DNA from 3 places in the Citrobacter sp. CRE-46 genome. Region 1 is predicted to be linked to each of the others. Evidence: predicted binding sites of a transcription regulator. Region 1 holds the regulator's gene; each other region holds the start of a gene.
What was found. Region 1 encodes PurR, which represses purine synthesis genes. Its sites were predicted from a motif close to CANGCAAACGTTTGCNTG; they were not measured.
Positions count from the first base shown of each region.

Region 2: tusA (sulfurtransferase TusA) is a predicted target of PurR. The motif match lies at 3,197-3,214, and genes of this name have one in related genera.
Region 3: purE (5-(carboxyamino)imidazole ribonucleotide mutase) is a predicted target of PurR. The motif match lies at 2,301-2,318, and genes of this name have one in related genera.

Region 1 is NZ_CM184341.1:2,865,078-2,871,011, forward strand. It holds gene AC534G_RS13940 (MFS transporter) at 1-1,053, opposite strand, end outside; gene cydH (cytochrome bd-I accessory subunit CydH) at 1,229-1,318, opposite strand; gene purR (HTH-type transcriptional repressor PurR) at 1,616-2,641, shown strand; gene punR (DNA-binding transcriptional activator PunR) at 2,638-3,570, opposite strand; gene punC (purine nucleoside transporter PunC) at 3,684-4,889, shown strand; gene cfa (cyclopropane fatty acyl phospholipid synthase) at 5,180-5,934, shown strand, end outside.
Region 2 is NZ_CM184341.1:293,605-299,538, forward strand. It holds gene AC534G_RS01380 (AI-2E family transporter) at 1-455, opposite strand, end outside; gene AC534G_RS01385 (MFS transporter) at 589-1,806, shown strand; gene AC534G_RS01390 (DcrB family lipoprotein) at 1,810-2,367, opposite strand; gene AC534G_RS01395 (7-cyano-7-deazaguanine/7-aminomethyl-7-deazaguanine transporter) at 2,440-3,105, opposite strand; gene tusA (sulfurtransferase TusA) at 3,274-3,519, shown strand; gene zntA (Zn(II)/Cd(II)/Pb(II) translocating P-type ATPase ZntA) at 3,595-5,793, opposite strand; gene AC534G_RS01410 (lysoplasmalogenase) at 5,869-5,934, opposite strand, start outside.
Region 3 is NZ_CM184341.1:3,787,772-3,793,705, forward strand. It holds gene cysS (cysteine--tRNA ligase) at 1-757, opposite strand, end outside; gene ppiB (peptidylprolyl isomerase B) at 931-1,425, shown strand; gene lpxH (UDP-2,3-diacylglucosamine diphosphatase) at 1,428-2,150, shown strand; gene purE (5-(carboxyamino)imidazole ribonucleotide mutase) at 2,389-2,898, shown strand; gene purK (5-(carboxyamino)imidazole ribonucleotide synthase) at 2,895-3,962, shown strand; gene AC534G_RS18630 (carbamate kinase) at 4,004-4,897, opposite strand; gene AC534G_RS18635 (oxamate carbamoyltransferase subunit AllH family protein) at 4,901-5,710, opposite strand; gene AC534G_RS18640 (YlbE family protein) at 5,722-5,934, opposite strand, start outside.

The DNA.
Region 1 (5,934 bases):
ACCGGAAATCACCGCCCCACCGGCTGCCGCACCTAACGCATTTCCCAGGTTAAACGCGCCAATGTTGACTGACGATGATAACCCTGGCGCTTCGCTGGCAACGCGCATCACCCGCATCTGCAACGGCGGAACCACCGCAAACGTCGCCGCGCCCCAGACGACCATACTGACCGCCGCCCCCAGCTCATTACGCGCGAGGAAGGGAATGGCCAGCATAATAACCATCAACAACAGCAAAAAGCCTTTAAGCGTACCGTTGACAGAACGATCCGCCAGTTTGCCACCAAGATAGTTTCCGATCGAGAATCCGACGCCAATTAATACCAGCATTCCGGTCACAAATGCCGGTGTGGCATGGGTAATGCTGTGCAGCACCGGCGAAATGTAAGTATAAAGCGTGAACATCGCGCCTGCGCCCAGCACAGTGGTCAGCAGAGCCGACAGCACCTGTGGGCGCATAAGTACCGCCAGTTCGCTGCGGACATCGGGGCGCGCTCCTGACCCACCTTTCGGTAATGAGAAGAACAGGCTGACCATAGCGATGACGCCCAGACCCGCCGTCGCCATAAACGACATCCGCCAGCCGATTGTCTCACCAAGCCACGTCGCCGCGGGAACACCGCCAATATTGGCAATCGTTAACCCCATAAACATGGTTGCCACGGCGCTGGCTTGCTTATGTTTAGGTACCACGCTTGCGGCGACAACAGAGCCGAGACCAAAAAAGGCTCCGTGATTAAGACTGGTCAAAATACGTGACAGCATCAGCGTGGTGTAATCCGGCGAGATAGCGGAAAGCACGTTGCCCAGCGTGAAAATAGCCATCAGGAATATCAGCGCATTACGTCGCGCGCGATGGGACAGCAGCAGTGTCATCAGCGGAGCTCCCACCATCACGCCAACCGCATACGCGCTAATCAGCATCCCGGCCGCGGGAATCGAGACATCCACCCCTTTGGCAATCACGGGCAATAATCCCATTGGCGAAAATTCGGTGGTGCCAATGCCAAACGCGCCAATCGCCAGCGCCAGTAAGGGATAATTGATTTTCATATATCGACTCCGTAACGTCGAGCCGTGGCGCGACATAAAATAAGAGTCAAAAGCATGACATTGATCGCAAAATTAATAAAGTTAACAAAATTGCAAAAGACTTTTGCTTATTCGCAAACAATAGAGGGGGAATAGATGCGGAAAGGATGAGGGAGAGCTAACTCCCTCGGGGAAATCAATGCAGTGCTGCGGTCAGGCCACCCGCGACGATCAAACCCAGAACAATAATGGTAGTCACTAACGAAAATTTCAGATCGGTGCTCATCAAGTTTTCTCCTTTTTATTCCCACACAAAAAGTGATATTGCGCATTTTTACACACTTGAAAGCAAAAATCTCTCACGATTTATATTGATAACTGCTTTTAACTCTTCCCCTTTTCGTTAAGATCAGACAAAATTCCACGCTTACTTGATTAGCGTACCGGCCATTGACCCCTTCCTGACGTTCCGTGTCGTTTTCCCGGCGTGCCGCAACCCCTACGTTGCGTTAAGGGTGTGTGAAGGCAAACGTTTACCTGGAGTATTCTCAGGAGCTTAGGATATGGTCTGGAGTGAGATGTAATGGCAACAATTAAAGATGTAGCGAAGCGAGCAAACGTTTCCACTACAACCGTATCACACGTAATTAACAAGACGCGCTTTGTCGCGGAAGAAACGCGTAATGCGGTTTGGGCTGCGATCAAAGAGCTGCACTATTCTCCAAGCGCAGTTGCGCGCAGCCTGAAGGTGAATCACACCAAGTCTATCGGCTTGCTGGCGACCAGCAGCGAAGCGGCCTATTTCGCCGAAATTATCGAAGCCGTTGAGAAAAACTGTTTCCAGAAAGGCTATACCCTGATTCTGGGCAACGCATGGAACAGTCTTGAAAAGCAGCAGGCCTATCTGTCGATGATGGCGCAAAAGCGCGTTGATGGTCTGTTAGTGATGTGTTCTGAGTATCCGGAACCTCTGCTTTCGATGCTCGAAGAGTATCGCCATATTCCGATGGTTGTTATGGACTGGGGCGAAGCTAAGGCTGATTTTACCGATACGGTCATTGATAACGCTTTCGAGGGCGGTTACATGGCGGGTCGGTATCTGATAGAACGCGGCCATCGCGAGATTGGCGCAATCCCGGGCCCGATGGAGCGGAATACCGGGGCCGGTCGTCTGGCTGGCTTTATGAAAGCGATGGAAGAAGCGCTGATTAAGGTTCCCGAAAACTGGATTGTACAGGGCGATTTTGAACCTGAATCCGGTTATCGCGCCATGCAGCAAATTCTTTCACAGTCGCATCGTCCGACCGCCGTCTTCTGCGGTGGCGATATCATGGCGATGGGCGCGCTGTGCGCCGCTGATGAGATGGGACTGCGCGTACCGCAGGATGTCTCGCTCATCGGTTATGATAACGTGCGCAACGCCCGCTTCTTCACGCCAGCGCTGACCACCATTCACCAGCCTAAGGATTCACTGGGTGAAACGGCCTTTAATATGCTGTTAGACCGCATCGTGAATAAACGCGAAGAGTCGCAGTCTATCGAGGTTCATCCGCGTCTGGTAGAGCGCCGCTCCGTTGCTGACGGTCCATTCCGCGATTATCGTCGTTAAGCCTGTTGTGCGGGGGCCTCATCTGGCTCCCGCAACCATTCTTTATTCAGCGTTTCGCTATCACCTAAATAGTCCAGCAACCAGCTCAGTGCTGGCGAGGTATCGTTCTGTTGCCATGTCAGACAACACGCGGCATCAGGAAAGGGATTCTCCAACTGCAGCGACACCCATTTACCGCTATCAATCCACGGCTTGGCAAAATGTGTTGGTACCATGCCTACACACAATCCCGCAGATAAACAGGTTGCGGAAGATTCCCAGTCAGGCACCACAACGCGCTTTTGGTTGTCCAGTAACCAGGTTATACGCTTCGGCAATGTACGCGAGGTATCTTCTCGCACCAGTGACGGCCAGTTGCGCAACGTATCATCGCTTAGCGGCCCCGACATTGACGCCAGCGGATGATGGCTGGCCACCACGCAGCTCCAGCTCAGCATGCCCATGTCGCGGAAGGTATAGCGACCCCCTACCGGAATGGCCTGTGTGGCGCCAATAGCCAGCTCTACACGCCCATCGGAAAGCGCATCCCAGACACCATTAAAGACTTCCTGAAAAACCAGCAGTTCCACATCATCAAAGTGGCGATAGAAATCCACAATCATCTGCCGGGTACGTTCGGGACGGACAATGTTATCTACCGCGATTGCCAGTTGTCCTCGCCAGCCGTTGGCGATTTGTTGACATTGCTGACGAGTGATCTGCATTTTTTTGATAACAGAGCGCCCTTCTTTTAAAAACCACGCGCCGGCAGGCGTTAATTCCACATCGCGATGGCGTCGCTCAAAAAGCGGTACAGCCAGCCACTCCTCCAGTTGGCGCACGGTGTAGCTTACCGCCGAAGGTACGCGGTGTAACTCCTGCGCGGCTGAACTGAAACTGCCGTTGCGTGCAACCGCATCAACCACTTCAAGTGAATATTCCGACCACATATTCTGCCTACAAAAAATTTGAAATCAGTAAGCAAATATTAGCGTTTCACAGCGTGAATTACACTCACTACACTCAGCGGCATTGTTCTATTGCTAAAAAAAGAGAAATGATGATGCAACCTGGGAAAGGTTTTTTAGTCTGGTTGGCGGGCCTTAGCGTGCTCGGCTTTCTGGCGACGGATATGTATCTGCCCGCCTTTGCCGCGATTCAGTCCGATCTGCAAACACCTGCATCTGCCGTCAGCGCCAGCCTAAGTTTATTTTTAGCGGGTTTCGCCGTCGCACAACTACTGTGGGGACCGCTCTCGGACCGCTATGGCCGTAAACCGATTTTACTGTTGGGTTTATCTATTTTTGCGCTGGGTAGTCTGGGTATGCTGTGGGTTGAAAACGCCACTGGCTTGCTGGCGCTACGCTTTATTCAGGCCGTTGGCGTCTGTGCCGCGTCGGTTATCTGGCAGGCGCTGGTTACAGACTATTACCCTTCACAAAAAGTAAACCGCATCTTTGCCACCATTATGCCGCTGGTCGGGTTATCACCGGCTCTCGCGCCGTTATTGGGCAGCTGGATTCTGGTCCATTTCTCCTGGCAGGCCATTTTCGCCACCCTGTTTGCTATTACCCTGATTCTGATGCTTCCGGCCCTGCGTTTAAAACCGACGGTTAAAGCACGCGACGACAGCCAGGATAAACTGACTTTCGCCACACTGTTGCGCTCGAAAGCTTATCGTGGAAACGTACTGATTTATGCCGCCTGCTCCGCAAGCTTTTTCGCATGGCTGACGGGTTCACCGTTTATCCTTAGCGAAATGGGCTACAGCCCGGCAGTGATTGGCCTGAGCTATGTTCCGCAAACTATCGCCTTCTTAATTGGTGGTTACGGTTGCCGTGCGGCGCTGCAAAAATGGCAAGGTCGTCAGATGCTGCCATGGTTACTGATTCTTTATTCCATCAGCGTTGTTGCCACCTGGGCTACCGGCTTTATTCATCATGTTGCGCTGGCTGAAATTCTGATCCCATTCTGCGTAATGGCGATTGCCAACGGCGCAATCTATCCTATCGTTGTCGCTCAGGCGTTACGTCCTTTCCCACAGGCCACAGGACGCGCAGCCGCATTGCAAAATACGCTGCAACTGGGTTTATGCTTCCTGGCAAGTCTTATGGTGTCGTGGCTGATCGCCACCCCGCTGCTCACCACCACCAGCGTGATGCTGACAACAGTGCTGCTGGCAGCCATCGGTTACAAAATGCAATCGCAGACCGATAACACCCGTCAAACAGATGACCGGGCGCAAATTGCCCACGGTGAGTCTCACTAATAAATGTCGCGGGCACATAGTTAGCCCGCTAACAGTTTTCTATTGAATCGTCAAAAAATCAGGCTTATACTGATTTCCAGTTGTTACAAAAACGATAATTTTTAGGTATTAACGGGGACAAGAACGTTCCTGTTTTTCCACGGATGGCCTTTTCGGTAAGGGTTCCTCCCTTCCTCTGTTCTACGTCGGATTAAAGATTCGCGGATTAATTCCGTGAGATTTCTCACAAAGCCCAAAAAAGCGTCTACGCTGTTTTAAGGTTCTGATCACCGACCAGTGATGGAGAAGCTATGAGTTCATCGTGTATAGAAGACGTCAGCGTACCGGATGATAACTGGTACCGCATCACCAATGAATTATTGAGCCGTGCAGGCATTACCATTAATGGTTCGGCTGCGGCGGATATTCGTGTCAAGAACCCCGATTTTTTCAAACGCGTACTGCAGGAAGGATCGTTAGGTTTGGGTGAGAGCTATATGGATGGCTGGTGGGAGTGCGATCGGCTGGACATATTTTTCACTAAGGTATTGCGCGCCGGGCTTGAAAATCAACTCCCCCGCCACTTCAAAGATACCTTACGTATCGCCACGGCACGACTGTTTAATTTACAGACCAAAAAGCGCGCCTGGGTTGTCGGCAAAGAACATTACGATCTGGGCAACGACCTCTTTAGCCGCATGCTTGATCCTTACATGCAGTATTCCTGCGCCTACTGGAAAGATGCCGATACCCTGGAATCTGCCCAACAGGCGAAGTTAAAAATGATTGCCGAAAAATTGCAGTTAAAGCCGGGAATGCGTGTGCTCGATATTGGTTGCGGCTGGGGTGGCTTGTCCCATTTTATGGCATCGCAATACGGTGTGAGCGTGGTAGGTGTGACCATCTCGGCAGAGCAGCAGAAAATGGCGCAAGCGCGTTGCGCGGGACTGGATGTCACCATTTTGCTGCAAGATTACCGCGACCTGAACGACAAATTTGATCGCATTGTCTCCGTCGGCATGTTTGAGCATGTCGGCCCGAAAAACTACAACACCTATTTCGACGT
Region 2 (5,934 bases), 2.6 Mb from region 1:
ACGACGCTGGCCATGGCGCCGGAAAGACTCGTCATTAGCGTGGTGGTGAAGGTCATCAGTTTGTCGGAGTCCATACGCTGCAACATGCGCTCCGGGGACATATGCAGGTTCAGAAAGGGGACCATTTCTTGCAGATACAGAACTTTGCGCGTCAGCTCCTTATTGTACTTTGGCAGCATGGCCATGAACTCAGTGATCGACGATGCCAGCACGCCAACCAGCGCCGTAAGAACAATCAGCATTACCACGACCACTAACGTAATGGCTACCGGGCGACGCACACCCCGGCGAATAAACCAGGTGACCAGCGGGTTCAATACGATGGCAAAAAAGAGCGCCAGCAACAGTTGCACAATGATATCCGCCGCGGCATGGATGCCCGCGAGGATCACCACCAAAGCGGCCAGTTTGAGCAGAATATGCATACCCGTTTTATCGGGCTGAGCGGTTGTCATGTTTTCTTCCTGTTTGCGTTTTTGCATTAAGTGTAGCGGTTGGCTTGCGTCTGTTATTCCTAAACTGGCTGCTGATTTATGGTCTGCAACATGGTAGAAATGAAACACTGTTGTGAAAATGTGGTGACCTTCCATGCCCGAACCCGTCGCTGAACCGACGTTAAGCGGTTTGCGCCTTAATCTGCGCATTGTTTCGGTGGTGATGTTTAACTTCGCCAGCTATCTGACCATCGGCCTGCCGCTCGCGGTATTGCCCGGCTATGTCCATGATGTGATGGGATTTAGCGCCTTCTGGGCGGGACTGGTCATCAGCCTGCAGTATTTCGCCACGCTGCTGAGCCGCCCTCATGCCGGTCGCTATGCCGATCTGCTGGGGCCGAAAAAAATCGTGGTCTTCGGACTGTGCGGCTGCTTTTTAAGTGGCCTGGGTTACCTGCTGGCAGGATCAACCCAAGGTTGGCCGCTGGTAAGTTTGTTGCTGTTATGCATCGGGCGGGTGATTCTGGGCATCGGGCAAAGCTTTGCGGGGACCGGCTCTACGCTATGGGGCGTAGGGGTTGTTGGCTCAATGCATATCGGACGGGTGATTTCGTGGAACGGCATCGTGACCTATGGCGCGATGGCGATAGGCGCTCCGCTGGGCGTATTGTGTTACGCCTGGGGTGGCTTACAGGGACTGGCGCTGACCGTGATGGGCGTGGCGCTGCTGGCGATACTTTTGGCGCTCCCTCGACCGGCGGTGAAGGCCAGCAAAGGCAAGCCGTTACCGTTTCGCGCTGTGCTTGGGCGCGTTTGGTTGTACGGGATGGCGCTGGCGCTGGCCTCCGCCGGATTTGGCGTGATCGCCACCTTTATCACGCTGTTTTATGATGCTAAAGGCTGGGACGGCGCAGCTTTTGCGCTGACGCTTTTTAGCTGTACATTTGTGGGCACTCGCTTGTTATTCCCAAATGGTATCAACCGGTTAGGTGGGCTCAATGTCGCGATGATCTGCTTTAGCGTCGAGATTGTTGGACTGCTGCTGGTCGGCATGGCCTCCATGCCGTGGATGGCTAAAATCGGCGTTCTGCTGGCAGGTGCCGGGTTCTCGTTGGTCTTCCCGGCGCTGGGCGTGGTGGCGGTAAAAGCCGTCCCGCAGCAAAATCAGGGTGCCGCGCTGGCGACCTATACGGTGTTTATGGATTTATCGCTGGGCGTTACCGGGCCGCTGGCCGGGCTGGTCATGACGTGGGCGGGTGTACCGGTTATCTACCTGGCGGCGGCCGGGCTGGTGGCGGTGGCGTTATTGCTGACCTGGCGGCTAAAAAAACGGCCTCAGGTGGCGTCACCGGAGGCCGAGTCATCGTCTTAACCGTTACTGGATAACCAGCGTGTTAATGATGTTTTCTGCGGTCGTTTGCGCTTTTTGCTGATCGTCAGCCGGCAGCGTAATTTGCAGCGTCAGCAGTTGGTTGTCCACTTTACCCAGCACCACGGAAGAGTAAGCGGTCTGGCCTTTGGCCGAGATGATGCTGTCTAACTGTTGCAGCGTGTGGCCTTTCAGCTCAATAGATTTATTGGTGACGACCTGCAACTGCGGGTCGCGGCTACGCTGCTGATCTTCCAGACGTTTTGCCAGTACGGCAAGATCTTCGTTGGTATTGTCGCCGACAATCACAATCACCGCTTTCTGGCCGGTTGCGTCAGAATATACGTGCATATTGTTTGCCTGGGTGCCCAGCTTGCCGCTCTGATCGGTCATATCCGCTGGCAGGGAAAAACTGAGTTTGCCGTCCAGCAGGCTGACCGGTTGTCCGGTGGCGCTACTCTCTGCGGCAGCACCTTCTGCTGGCGCTTTTGTATCGCTATTATCACAGGCTGCAAGCCCCATAACCAGCAGGCCAATACCGACATATTTAACCAGATTGCGCATTGACTTCTTCCTTTCGATAAACGGCCATAACGGCTCATTCGACCATCTTATCACAACTCGGAAAATGAACCTTTAACTCGTCTGCAATGCAGATATTTCAGATTTATCTGCCAACCTTTTCAGTAACATATTCAGCAGCACGCCGTACATCGGCAGGAAGAAAATAATGCTGATCAGTACCTTGAAGCAGTAGTCGACCAGCGCGATTTCCATCCAGTGCTCGGCCATAAAGGCATCCGGGCTGCGCCAGAAAGCGATAAAGAAAAAGGCCAACGTATCGCTGATGTTGCCAAACAGCGTGGAAGCCGTCGGCGCCAGCCACCAGCGACGGCTCTGACGCAGGCGGTTAAAGACATGCACATCCAGAATTTGTCCCAGCGCGTAAGCCATAAAGCTGGCGGCGGCGATACGGGCGACAAACAGGTTAAAGTGCAGCAGCGCGCCGAATCCCTGCCACGATCCCATATAGAACAGTGATGAAACAACATAGGAGATCAGCAGCGCGGGGATCATCACCGCAAAGATGATACGTCGTGCCAACGGCGCGCCAAAAATACGCACGGTCAGGTCGGTCGCGAGGAAAATAAACGGAAAGCTAAAAGCGCCCCATGTGGTATGGAAACCAAAAATGGAGATCGGTAGCTGTACCAGATAGTTGCTGGAGGTGATCACCAGCAGATGAAATAGCGATAGCCAAAACAACGCTTTTACGCGCTGAGATTGTGTAAACGGAGTCATATTGTGACCTTTTTGTTGGATGGGGTGAGGGAACCCAATAAAAAACCGTCGCATGATACTGCTTTAAGAGCACATTGCAATGGTTGTTTTTCACGCAATCGTTAACCTGATTGGCTTACGCCACAACAGAGCGTAAAATAACGCCGTTTTTGCATGAATGAGACTACGATGAGCGATCTGTTTACCTCTCCCGACCATACGCTTGATGCCCAGGGACTACGCTGCCCGGAACCTGTAATGATGGTGCGTAAAACCGTGCGCGGTATGCAGGCGGGTGAAACGCTGCTGATTGTCGCCGACGATCCGGCGACAACCCGCGACATTCCCGGCTTCTGTACCTTTATGGAGCATGAACTGGTAGCCAAAGAGACCGACTCGCTGCCGTACCGCTATTTAGTGCGCAAAGGTCATTAAGCGAAGCGCCATCCGGCCTACAAAGACGGTGTAACCTGTAGGCCGGATAAGGCAACGCCGCATCCGACACACTCATTATCCTTTACGCAACAACCGCAACGCGTTCGCGGTCACCAGCACCGTCGCCCCCGTATCAGCCAGCACCGCCAGCCACAGTCCGGTTATCCCGAGCAGCGTGGTGACGAGGAAAATCCCCTTCAAACCCAGCGCAATCGCAATGTTCTGGCGAATATTGGCATGGGTGGCGCGCGCCAGCTGAATCATTTGCACCAGGCCACGCAGACGGTTGTGGGTCAGGGCGGCATCAGCGGTTTCCAGCGCGACGTCGGTTCCGCTACCCATGGCAATGCCGATGGTCGCCGCTTTCATCGCCGGGGCGTCGTTGATGCCGTCGCCGACCATTGCCAGCGGCGACTGTTGGTTGAGAGAGGTAACGGCTCGCACCTTATCCTCCGGCAATAACCCCGCTTTGAATTCCAGACCCAGCTCCCCGGCAATGGCTGCTGCCGCGCGTGGGTTATCACCGGTCAGGATCACCCCTTTCACGCCGATCTGATTGAGCTCGCTGATGGCAGTGCGGGCGTCGTCGCGCAACGTATCCTGTAGGGCCAGTACGCCGAGAACGGTATCGTTACGCAGCACCAGCACCACCGTCTGGCCCGCGCTTTCCAGCTCGCTTATCTGTCCGGCAAAGGCATCGGCAGGCTGCTTACCGGCGGCGCAAATCAGCACGCGCTCGCCGTTGACCAGTGCTTCTATTCCGGAGCCAACCAGCGCCCGCTGTTCTTTCGCGACAGGAATAGTCAGCTCGCGCGTTTGCGCTTCCCGAACAATCGCCTGCGCCAGTGGGTGCGTCGCGCCTTGCTCTACCGCCGCTGCCAGCGCCAGCAGTTCAGCCTCATTTATACCGCTTGCCGGATGAATCGCCGTCACGCGCGGTTTACCGATGGTCAGGGTGCCGGTTTTATCAAACGCCACCTGCGTGACTCTGCCCAACTGTTCCAGCGCGGCGCCGCCTTTGATTAATGCGCCACGACGCGCCGCGGCGGCAAGACCAGAGGTAATCGCTGCGGGAGTTGAGATAACCAGCGCGCACGGGCAGCCAATCAGCAACAGCGTCAGTCCTTTATAAATCCACTCCTGCCAGGAGCCGGCAAACAGCAGCGGCGGGACGAGGGTAACCAGCAGCGCAACCGCCATAATAGCGGGGGTATAAATTCGGCTGAAACGGTCAATAAAGCGCTCAATGGGGGCGCGGCGTTCTTCCGCTTCTTCAATCAGCTTCAGAATGCGATCGATAGCGCTGGCGCCCGGCTCGGAAAGCACTTCCAGCGTAACCAGACGATCTACGCTGGTGGCGCCCGCCGGGACTTTCTCGCCGGTGGCGCGTTCAACCGGGATCGATTCGCCGGTCAGGGCGCTTTCATCAAAGCTGGCAAAACCGGAGACCAGCTTACCGTCGGCGGGTAAACGTCCACCGGCGGCAACTTCAATAACATCGCCAGGCCGGAGCGTATTGATTGCGACCTCTTCGCGTTCGCCATTACGTAGGCGCGTGGCGGTTTCTGGCTTGAGTGCCATCAATGCGCTAACACCTTTGCGGGCGCGGCTGGCGGCCCACCCTTCCAGGCGCTCACCAATTAAAAACAGCAGTAGCACCATGGCGGCTTCCGCCGTCGCGCCGATAAACAGTGCGCCAATCGCAGCCACGCTCATCAACGTTTCAATGGCGAAGTAGCTGCCGGTTTTCATCAGACGCAGGGCCTGGCGGGCAATGGGATACAGGCCGACCAGCGTGGTGGCGATAAACGCTATCTGGCCGAAAGGATGATTGAACTGCTCCAGCCCCCAGCTAATCGCCATCATGATTATCAGCGAAATCAGCGGCAGGTTCTCTTTCAGACGTGATTCAGGGGCGGCTTCCGGCGCTTGTTCATCGCGCAGGGTATAACCTGCCTTTTGTACCGCGCTTTCAACTTGCTGACGGATCTCATAACCCGCGTCGACGACCAGTTTTTCGGTGGCGAACAGCACCTGGACCTGGTTGACGCCGCTCACCTGGCGGACCGCATTTTCCACTTTTCGGGCGCAGGCGGCACAGTCCATTCCTGCCACTTTCCAGGAATAACGGATGCCCATTACGCTTTCGGATACGGTGGTTGGGGTGGAGCAACTTCCTTCGCAGCAGCAGTCGTCCGCCTTTTGTGGGGCTGGCACTGGCTTGAAAGAAGAAAATTGTGGGGCTTTTTTGCCAGGGGCATCGGGCGTCGACATGGCATCCTCCGGTTAATAATCATTTCGTATTAACCGAAGGATACACTCTGGAGTCGACTCCAGAGTCAAGCGATATTAGAGATACAACGAACGAACAATCAGGAAATGTCCGGCGAAGTAGCAGGCGGCGGCAATGGCGTT
Region 3 (5,934 bases), 920 kb from region 1:
AGTTCACGTATTCGCCATCGTGCGCACAGGTGGACTGGGCAATTTCGTTTTCATGGTGCGGGAACATCAGGTCGGAGCCGCCACCGTGAATATCAAAATGGTTGCCCAACTGTTTGCAGTTCATCGCCGAACACTCGATATGCCAGCCCGGACGACCAGCGCCCCACGGAGATGGCCAGCTCGGTTCCCCCTCTTTGGACATTTTCCATAACACGAAGTCCATCGGGTTGCGCTTCACGTCAACCACGTCAACGCGTGCGCCTGCCTGCAGTTGATCCAGATCCTGGCGTGACAACTGACCGTAGTTCGGATCAGTCGGGACATCGAACATCACGTCGCCATTATCGGCAACATAGGCGTGACCTTTGGCGATCAGCTGTTCGGTGATCTCAATAATCTCGGCGATATGATGCGTAGCGCGAGGTTCCAGATCGGGGCGCAGAATATTCAGCGCATCGAAATCGCTATGCATTTCCGCAATCATGCGATCGACCAGCGCGACAAAGCTCTCGCCGTTTTCATTCGCGCGCTTGATGATTTTGTCGTCGATATCGGTAATGTTGCGCACATACTTCAGCTTATAGCCGAGGAAGCGCAGATAACGCGCAACGACGTCGAAAGAAACGAAAGTACGTCCGTGGCCAATATGACAGAGATCGTAAACGGTAATACCACACACGTACATGCCGACTTCCCCGGCATGAATAGGTTTGAATTCCTCTTTTTGGCGCGTCAGTGTATTAAAGATTTTTAACATCGAAGATTCCGTGTAGACGTGTGTGGGTAATAATATCCGTATAATACATATTATTCGTAATCGAAGCAGCACACTTTGCAAGGTGATCGCAGCTTGCGGTTATGCTATAACACACCCCTAACTCTGACCCTTAACAGGGTCGAAGCACCAATCTATCGGAACAGGATGCAAAAATGGTTACTTTCCACACTAATCACGGCGATATCGTAATCAAAACGTTTGATGATAAAGCGCCTGAAACAGTTAAAAACTTCCTGGACTACTGCCGCGAAGGTTTTTATAACAACACCATTTTCCACCGTGTTATTAACGGTTTCATGATCCAGGGCGGTGGTTTCGAGCCGGGCATGAAGCAAAAAGCCACAAAAGAAGCGATCAAAAACGAAGCGAACAACGGTCTGAAAAACACCCGTGGTACGCTGGCAATGGCGCGTACTCAGGCTCCGCACTCCGCAACCGCACAGTTCTTCATCAACGTTGCTGACAATGACTTCCTGAACTTCTCTGGCGAAAGCATGCAGGGTTGGGGTTACTGCGTGTTTGCTGAAGTTGTTGAAGGCATGGACGTGGTTGATAAAATCAAAGGCGTTTCCACTGGTCGCAGCGGTATGCATCAGGATGTGCCGAAAGAAGACGTCATCATCGAAAACGTGACCGTCAGCGAGTAATCGTGGCGACACTGTTTATTGCAGATCTTCACCTCTGCACAGAAGAACCGGCGATCACCGCCGGTTTTCTGCGTTTTTTAGCCGGTGATGCGCGACAAGCCGATGCGCTGTACATTCTCGGCGACCTGTTCGAAGCCTGGATTGGCGACGACGACCCTAATCCGCTGCATCATCAAATAGCCGCGGCGATAAAAGCACTGGTTGATTCCGGCGTTCCCTGCTTTTTTATTCACGGCAACCGTGATTTTCTGCTCGGCAAACGTTTTGCCCGTGAGAGCGGCATGACCTTACTGCCCGAAGAGAAAGTGCTCGATCTGTATGGTCGCAAGGTGCTGATCATGCATGGCGATACGTTATGCACCGACGATGCTGGCTATCAGGCGTTTCGCGCCAAAGTGCATCAACACTGGCTACAAAAACTATTCCTCGCCCTGCCATTGTTCATTCGCCAACGTATTGCCGCGAAAATGCGCGCCAACAGCAAAGCAGCCAACAGCAGTAAGTCGCTGGAGATCATGGATGTGAATCAGCAGGCCGTTATTGCCGAGCTGGAAAAACATCAGGCCCAGTGGTTAATTCACGGTCATACCCACCGTCCGGCAGTCCACGAACTTACGGCCAATGGGCAACCCGCGTTCCGCGTAGTATTAGGCGCCTGGCACAGCGAAGGTTCGATGATCAAAGTCACACCACACGACGTTGAACTGATCGCATTCCCGTTTTAATTCTGCAAATACCCCGTTCCTCTTTACACAAAACTATTCGAGTTGCATCGAGGCGGCAAATCCGTGAATCCCCTGGAGCTGACTAAAGTAAGTGACTGGGGTGAGCAGATGCAGCCAACAAAGAGGCAGCTTGAAGAGTGAAGTGTAAAGCGCGCAATCGTTTTCCTTGACGGTGAATTATGCTATTCTCTGTGCCCTCAAAAGTCGAGTGTAGTGCACCACAGGAGTTTTCAGACGCATGTCTTCCCGCAATAATCCGGCGCGTGTCGCCATCGTGATGGGGTCCAAAAGCGACTGGGCTACCATGCAGTTCGCCGCCGAAATCTTCGAAATGCTGGACGTTCCACACCATGTTGAGGTCGTCTCCGCCCACCGTACCCCAGACAAACTGTTCAGTTTCGCCGAAGGCGCTGAAGAAAACGGTTATCAGGTGATTATTGCCGGTGCCGGTGGTGCTGCACATTTGCCAGGTATGATTGCGGCGAAAACGCTGGTGCCTGTTTTAGGCGTTCCGGTACAAAGCGCAGCGTTGAGCGGCGTAGACAGTCTCTACTCCATCGTACAGATGCCTCGCGGTATTCCGGTGGGCACGCTGGCGATCGGCAAAGCGGGCGCAGCCAATGCGGCCCTGCTGGCCGCGCAAATTCTGGCAACACACGACAAAGAATTGCATCAGCGTCTGGCTGAGTGGCGTAAAGCGCAAACCGATGAGGTACTGGAGAACCCGGACCCGCGAGGTGTCGCATGAAGCAGGTCTGTGTACTCGGCAATGGTCAGCTAGGACGCATGCTGCGTCAGGCCGGTGAGCCGCTGGGGATTGCGGTCTGGCCCGTCGGGCTGGACGCCGAACCCGCTGCCGTTCCTTTTCAACAAAGCGTGATTACCGCTGAGATTGAGCGCTGGCCGGAAACGGCGCTCACTCGCGAACTGGCGCGTCACCCGGCGTTTGTTAACCGCGACGTCTTCCCGATTATTGCTGACCGTCTGACGCAAAAACAGCTTTTTGACAAACTCAACCTGGCGACCGCACCATGGCAACTGCTGGCGGATAAAAGCGAATGGTCTGCGGTGTTTGACAAACTCGGCGAGTTGGCGATTGTGAAGCGTCGCGTCGGCGGCTACGACGGTCGTGGACAGTGGCGTTTACGCGCGAATGAAACCGAACAACTGCCAGACGACTGCTACGGCGAGTGCATCGTCGAGCGAGGAATCAACTTCTCCGGTGAAGTCTCGCTGGTTGGCGCGCGTGCGCACGACGGCAGCACTGTCTTCTATCCGCTGACCCATAACCTGCATCAGGACGGCATTCTGCGCACCAGCGTGGTATTTCCGCAGGCTAACGCTAAACATCAGGCGCAGGCCGAAGCGATGCTCTCTGCCATCATGCAGGAGCTGGGCTATGTCGGTGTGATGGCGATGGAGTGTTTCATCACCCCGGAAGATTTGCTGATCAATGAACTGGCTCCGCGCGTGCACAACAGCGGGCACTGGACGCAAAACGGCGCCAGCATTAGCCAGTTTGAACTGCACCTGCGCGCCATTACCGGCCTGCCGCTGCCGACGCCGGTGGTGAACAATCCTTCGGTGATGGTAAACCTGATCGGCAGCGACCTGAACTATGACTGGCTGAAGCTGCCGCTGGTGCATCTGCACTGGTATGACAAAGAGGTACGCGAAGGGCGTAAGGTGGGACACCTGAATCTGAGCGACAGCGATACCGCGCGCCTTAGCGCCACGCTGGAAGCGCTCATTCCCCTGCTGCCGCCGGAATATGCCAGCGGCATCATCTGGGCGCAGTCAAAGCTGAAATAAACCGATACGGGAGGTGCGCCTGCGCACGCCTCCCGTTACTTTTACAGACGAATGCAGGTTCCGGCTTTCCCCGCCAACGTGTCTTCAATGCGAGACAGCGCGCCAATCCACGCGGGTTTTCCACGTCGCTTCACGTATCCGCTTACGGCTGTCACCTTTGGCCCCATCGAACCATCGGCTTTAGCAAACGGCGCCAGTTCATCAGGAGAGGCTTGACGAATCGCACGTTGCTCTGGCGTGCCCCAGTTCTCATAGACCGCATCAGCATCGGTGAGGATAACCAGACCGTCGGCATCGATCTGTTCAGCCAGCAATGCCGCCGCCAGATCCTTATCAATGACCGCTTCAGACCCTACCCCTTCCCCGGTCACCGGCACGCCGCCACCGCCGCTACAAATCACCACATGGCCTTCTTTGAGCAAGAGCTTAATGGCATCGCTTTCGACGATCTGGCGAGGCTCAGGCGAGGCGACAACACGACGCAGGTATTTGCCGTCACGTTTCATATGCCAGCCGTAGGTGGCTTCCAGTTGCGTTTGTTCTTCAGGCGAATACACCGGGCCGATAAATTTTTCCGGCGCCATAAACGCGGGATCGTCTTCAGACACCACAATTCGCGTTAACACTGTGGTCACCGGCGGCATCTCCGGTTCAGCGGTCAGACTTTGCGCCAACATATAACCAATCATGCCCTGAGTCTCTGCCACCAGCACATCCAGCGGGTAAGGTTCAACCTCTTTCCAGGCAAGATTCTGTAACGACAACAGACCAACCTGCGGCCCATTGCCATGTACGATGGCCAGGCGGTACGAACGTGCCAGACGCGCCAGGGCAGGTACGGCGCTGGCAATATTACGATATTGATTTTCTGCCGTCAGCGCCTCGCCGCGCTGCAATAATGCGTTGCCGCCAAGAGCAACAACCAGCGTTTTCATTCCCTATCCTTCTATAATTTGTTGCCCAAGCCAGAACCCCAACAGGGTGTCTGCGCCGGAGGTATGCCCGAGCGCCAGCAGCGAATTTATCGCCGCGTCCATCCTTTGTTGTCGGCCCAAAGCATGAGTGAAGTGGAGCAAAGGTGAAGCGAAATATCCTAATGCCGCGTAACGTAAGTAGCTCACGCTAACCACGGTCGTTGCCAGTTGAAGATTGCCGGAATATTCAAAGAAACGATGGCCGGAATCCTTATTCAGCGCGCCGAAATACCAGGCGGCCAGCAGCATTCCGGTCAGCGTATCATCATGGCTGGGCGTTAAACCTGGCCCCTTGCCTAACCACTGCCGCCAGTCTGTCGACAAGCCAGCCAGCGCCGAGAAAAAGCAATGGCGGAACTGACGTAACTCGGGGCACAAAGGCAAATTTGCCGCCAGCATTAACGGCCCGAATAATCCCGTTTCCTCGCCGCGATCCATCCAGGCGGATGCAAGGCGCGGGGCATGTGGACGGGACGTTATTTTCAACGAACAACAACGCTGCGGTTGGCGTAACAGAAACGGTCCCAGCACAATCCCCTCGGGGACAGCCTGAGGGGTTTCGCTACCGCTTAACGCCGTACGCAGCGCATCAAAGTCAGACGCACGGATCACCCATCCTCCCGGGCTAAAACCACTGCCCTGGCGGTGCAGCGTTAACAGTGCGCCCCCTTCGGCCACAAGGTTAATCGAGCGCCGCCAGATCCCGGATAGCTGCCATGACTGGCGAAAATCCGGAGACTGCTGACTGCCCATCAGAGGACGGATGATCATCATGCGCGGCTCTCTTAGCTAATGCCCATACTTTCAGCCAGCGCTTCCAGAGCCAGCTCAAAGCAGGCCAGCGGCGCACGAACGGTGCCCGCGCCGATCTGACCAATACCGGCTTCTTTATGGGCAATACCCGTGTTGATCAGCGGCGTAATACCTGTTTCCACGACGCGACGGATATCAAGACCAAGGCAAGCCCCCTGGAAATCCCAGCCAGGGATCTGCAACTG